2 regions of the Streptomyces nanhaiensis genome follow, and region 2 is predicted to be linked to the other one. Evidence: riboswitches for the same ligand, from Rfam matches in the RefSeq annotation. Region 2 holds a riboswitch; the other holds the start of a gene.
What was found. Region 2 has a riboswitch for cobalamin ahead of ACLIYP_RS14780 (energy-coupling factor ABC transporter permease). Riboswitches for the same ligand answer to the same signal wherever they lie in the genome.
Positions count from the first base shown of each region.

Region 1: linked by a shared signal. The riboswitch ahead of ACLIYP_RS07040 (ribonucleoside-diphosphate reductase subunit alpha) and the one ahead of ACLIYP_RS14780 (energy-coupling factor ABC transporter permease) in region 2 are both predicted to bind cobalamin.

Region 1 is NZ_JBKJFM010000016.1:12,633-15,008, forward strand. Features, by position in the region: gene ACLIYP_RS07040 (ribonucleoside-diphosphate reductase subunit alpha) at 1-1,110, opposite strand, end outside; cobalamin riboswitch at 1,232-1,376, opposite strand; gene ACLIYP_RS07045 (DUF3311 domain-containing protein) at 1,524-1,778, opposite strand; gene ACLIYP_RS07050 (GntR family transcriptional regulator) at 1,899-2,376, opposite strand, start outside.
Region 2 is NZ_JBKJFM010000057.1:12,257-14,632, forward strand. Features, by position in the region: gene cbiQ (cobalt ECF transporter T component CbiQ) at 1-66, opposite strand, end outside; gene ACLIYP_RS14775 (energy-coupling factor ABC transporter substrate-binding protein) at 72-446, opposite strand; gene ACLIYP_RS14780 (energy-coupling factor ABC transporter permease) at 446-1,156, opposite strand; cobalamin riboswitch at 1,187-1,371, opposite strand; gene rox (rifampin monooxygenase) at 1,929-2,376, opposite strand, start outside.

The DNA.
Region 1 (2,376 bases), on a different contig from region 2:
CCACAGGTCGACCAGCTCGGGGACGTCGGAGGGGGAGAACAGCGACCAGTCGGTGTCCGCCTCGACCCGGCGCATGAACTCGTCCGGGATCCAGTGGGCGATGTTGAGGTTGTGGGTGCGGCGGGCGTCCTCGCCGGTGTTGTCGCGCAGTTCGAGGAACTCCTCGATGTCGGCGTGCCAGGTCTCCAGGTAGACGCAGGCCGCGCCCTTGCGCCGGCCGCCCTGGTTGACGGCCGCGACCGAGGCGTCCAGGGTCTTCAGGAACGGCACGATGCCGCCGGAGTGGCCGTTGGTGCCGCGGATGAGCGACCCCCGCGAGCGGATCCGCGAGAACGACAGCCCGATGCCGCCGGCGTGCTTGGACAGGCGCGCGACCTGGTGGTAGCGCTCGTAGAGCGAGTCCAGTTCGTCCCGGGGGGAGTCCAGCAGGTAGCAGGAGGACATCTGGGGGTGCCGGGTGCCGGAGTTGAACAGGGTGGGGGAGGAGGGGAGGTAGGAGAGCGTGCTGGTGAGCCGGTACAGCTCGGCCACCTCCTCCAGCGCGCGCCCGGAGGATTCGCCGGCCAGTCCGCAGGCCACGCGCAGCAGGAAGTACTGCGGCGTCTCGATCACATCGCGGGTCACCGGGTGGCGCAGCAGGTAGCGGGAGTGGAGCGTGCGCAGCCCGAAGTAGCCGAAGCGGTCGTCGGCGCCGCCGGCGACGGCCTCCTCGGCCAGCGCGTCGAGCCGCCCCGCGTGCCCGGCGACGAACGCGGCCGTGCGGTCGGCGATCAGCCCCTGCCGGTGGCCGACCGCCACCGACGCGGAGAAGGACACCGAGCCCTGCCCGGCGGCCTCCTGACGGATCGCCTGGGCGAGCAGCCGTGCCGCGAGCCGCGAGTACTCGGGCTCCTCGGCGATGAGGCCGGCCGCGGCCTCGGTGGCCAGGGACCGCAACCGGGTCTCGTCCGCGCCGGGGTGGCGCCCGCGCAGCGCGGCGGCGGCGACCCGGCCGGGGTCGGTGGCGGGCAGGTCGGCGGCGAGCTCGGTCAGGGTGCGCAGCAGCGCGGTGCCGGGATGGTCGTCCCCCGCTGCGGGGGCCGTGGCGGGCTCCGCTGATGAGATGGTCACTTCGGTGCTCTCCCTCGTGGGCCGGCGGCCCCGGGGGAAGGTACGACAGGCGCTCACGGGCGCACCCGGCCGGAAGGGGGCGCACCGCACGCGTCCGCCGGCCCAACCCACGAGGCCCGGACGTGACTGAACACCGTCGGCAGGTGATCGGACTCGCGGCGGGCCGCGGCCCGTGCGGACGACATGGGGGCGGCCCGTCGCACACCGTTGCGGGACAGCTCCGGACTCACACCGGATTCCCCTGCGGCGACAGCGAGATGAGCATACATCTTGTGCCGCCTCGATCCAGCACCCCTACATGTTGTGTTGAGAGGTGTCCGGGTGATGGGTGCGGGGCTCGGGTGGGCGCGGCGGGGAGGCGCTCGGCGCGGACCCGGCGCGGCGCACTCCGTACCCGGTGGCGCGACGGCTTTTCACCGGTGGCGGTCTTCGCCCTTCCCCGTTCCCGGGCGCCCCCGCCCCTCCCGGCGTTCCGCGCCGCGCCGTGCCGCCCGCTCACGCCGCACCAGTACGTACGCCACGGACGTCAGCACGGCGCAGACGGGCACCCAGAGCATCTGGTACCAGTAGAAGAACGGCATCCCGGCGAGCGTCGGCTCCGTCCTGGCGTACGAGCCGACCCACAGCATCGCGACGAAGGGAGCGAGCAGGCAGAGGCCGATCACCACGCGTGCCGGTGTGACGTGTGGGAGGGACCCGGGGCCTTCCGGCGGTACGGGCATCGCTGCGCTCCATCCTCGAGATCGCCGTGGACGCGTCGGGAATCCGGGCCGACGGCCCGCCCCGTGTCACCGGTGCTGCGGGTGCCGGCCGGGGCGCTGGAGGCGGGCGACGAACTTGTAGCGGTCGCCGCGGTAGACCGAGCGCACCCACTCCACCGGCTCGCCCTCGGTGTCGCGGGAGTGCCGGGAGAGCATCAGCATCGGCAGGCCGACGTCCGTGCCCAGCAGGCCCGCCTCGCGCGGGGTGGCCAGGGAGGTCTCGATGGTCTCCTCCGCCTCGGCGAGGTGGACGTCGTACACCTCGGCCAGGGCCGTGTAGAGGGAGGAGTACTTCACCAGGCTGCGGCGCAGGGCCGGGAAGCGCTTCTGCGACAGGTGCGTGGTCTCGATGGCCATCGGCTCACCGCTGGCCAGCCGCAGCCGCTCGATCCGCAGGACGCGGTCCCCGGAGGGGATGTCCAGCAGCCCGGCGAGCCGGTCGTCGGCGGTGACGTAGCCGATGTCCAGCAACTGGGAGGTGGGCTCCAGGCCCTGGGCGCGCATG
Region 2 (2,376 bases):
GGCCTTGTCCACGGGGTGGCGGCGGCGCCAGCGACTGCTGTGCGCCGCCGCGTCGATCGGCAGCACGGGGCTCAGGCCTCCCGGGTCTCGAGGTCCCCGGCGGCGCCCGCGGCGCGTCCGGTCTCCTCCGGCCGGGCCTCCGCGGCACGCCGCTCGCCCTGGCGGCGCCCGCGGCGCAGGCCGAAGTAGTAGGCGAGAACGCCCGTGCCGAGCGCGGCCTGCAGGGCGAACAGCGCCGACTCCACCTCACCGGACGGCGGTTCGTACAGCGGCGCGAACCACGGCTCGTAGTCCGGCTCGATCTCGGTGATCGCCGTCTCCGCCTCGGCGTCCGCACCGGTGAACGGCTCCTCCTTGTGGTCCCCGAGACCGAGGGCCAGGGGCAGGACCGCGAGCGCGGCCACGGCGAGCAGCAGCAGGGCGTTGACCGCGGTGTTCCTCTTCATCACGCCACCGCCCCGCTGCCGGCCTTCTTCCCGGTCCCGGCACTTCCGCCGGGCGGGAGCACGCCCAGCCGGACCAGTTCGCCCCGGCTGGACTGCACCAGCAGCCGCATCACGAACACCGTCAGGAGCCCCTCGCTCACCGCGAGGGGGATCTGCGTGAGGGCGAAGATGGAGCCGAACTTGCCGAGCGCGCCCCAGAACCCGCTGACCGGGTCGGGGAAGGCCAGCGCGAGCTGCGCGCTGGTGACGCAGTAGGTGGAAAGGTCGGCGGCGAAGGCGCCTGAGAAGACGGCCGTCATCAGCGGTGCGCCGTACCGCCGCAGCAGCCTGTAGAGGGCGTATCCGGCCCAGGGGCCGACGATCGCCATCGAGAAGGCGTTGGCGCCCAGCGTGGTCAGGCCGCCGTGTGCGAGCAGCAGCGCCTGGAAGAGGAGCGTGATGGTGCCCAGCACCGCCATCATCGGCGGCCGGAACAGGAAGGCGCCCAGCCCCGTGCCGGTGGGGTGCGAGCAACTCCCGGTCACCGAGGGCAGTTTCAGGGCCGACAGGACGAACGTGAAGGCCCCGGAGGCGCCCAGGAGCAGAGTGCTCTCGGGATGCTCCCTGACCTCACGGGTGAGACTGCGGACTCCGTGGACGATGAACGGCGCGGACGCGACGCCCCAGGCGACCGCGTGCGCGGGGGGCAGGAAGCCCTCGGCTATGTGCATGACCGGACAGACCCTCTCCAGCACCTCGTGGATGGTTGACGCGCCTTGGCCGGTCTCCTGGCTGACGGGTGACACCGCCCGGGCTCCGCCTTCCCGGGTCCCGAAGGACCCAGTGGCCGCCCGCGAGGGCTGGAGCCGGACTTCCCGATCACAGTGGCGAGGGCCGCACCGGTATCGCACCGGATTTCCCGTTCACCAAGGCGTGGCGACAGTAGTGCGCGGGCGGAAGCGTTGGCAAGCAGGCCTTATGCCGCACACGAGCCCCACCCGTGCCCCGCGTGAGCCCCGGGTGGACCCCGGGCGGGCCCCTTCGTGGGCCCCCGCCTCCGCGCGGCCGCCCGGTGATGGGGCCGTACACCGGGCGTTCTCCGGGCGGGGGCGTCCGCGCGGAGGCGGCCCGCCGCTTCGCCGGCGGTGTGACGTGATCGACACGGCGGGACGGGAGGCGGAACCCCGCATGAGACCCACGCGGGGAGCCGGCCCTGGTCGCTCCGGAACCGGCTCTGCCGCTTGGACCCCGACGACGACTCCGGGGGATGGCAGTGGTGGGACGCCAAACGGGCGGGGCCTTCCCGCCTGCGAGCTGGGGCGACAGCTTGGCGAGTCCTTCTTCGGATGCCGGTACCTCCGAAGCGCCGGACGGAACGGGGCGCCGCCGACGCCGGCGGCGGCAAGGGAAAAGCCCGAGGAGGGCGGGGCGGGAGGCGAGTCACCCGACGGCTGAGGCGGCGGCCCCGGGGCTCGCCCCCACGCCCCGCCCCCGCTCCCGGGCTCAGGAGGCGGTGGCGGGCCCGAACCACCTGGGCAGGTGGTCGAGCAGCCCGGCCTGGTCCTCGCCCGCCCACGCCACATGGCCGTCCGGCCGCAGCAGCACCGCGGGCGCCTCCAACTCCTCGCTGACGTCGACGACATGGTCGACGCGGTCCGTCCAGCCCGCCGCCGACAGCCGGCCGGTCTGGTCCAGCAGCAGTCCGCGTCCGCCGTGCATCAGCCCGTACAGGCGGCCCCGCTTCAGACCGATGTCCCGCAGCCGCCGGCCGAGCAGCCCGTGCCCTCCGCCGAAGTCGTAGCGGACCGAGATCGCGGTGATCTTCTCGGTCAGATGCCGGTTGACCTCCTCGAAGTCCATCAGCTCCGACACCATCCGGCGCACCGACCGCGGGCCGGGCTCGGTGGACATCAGCACCATCTGCGCGCGGGTGTTGTCCAGCACGTCGGCG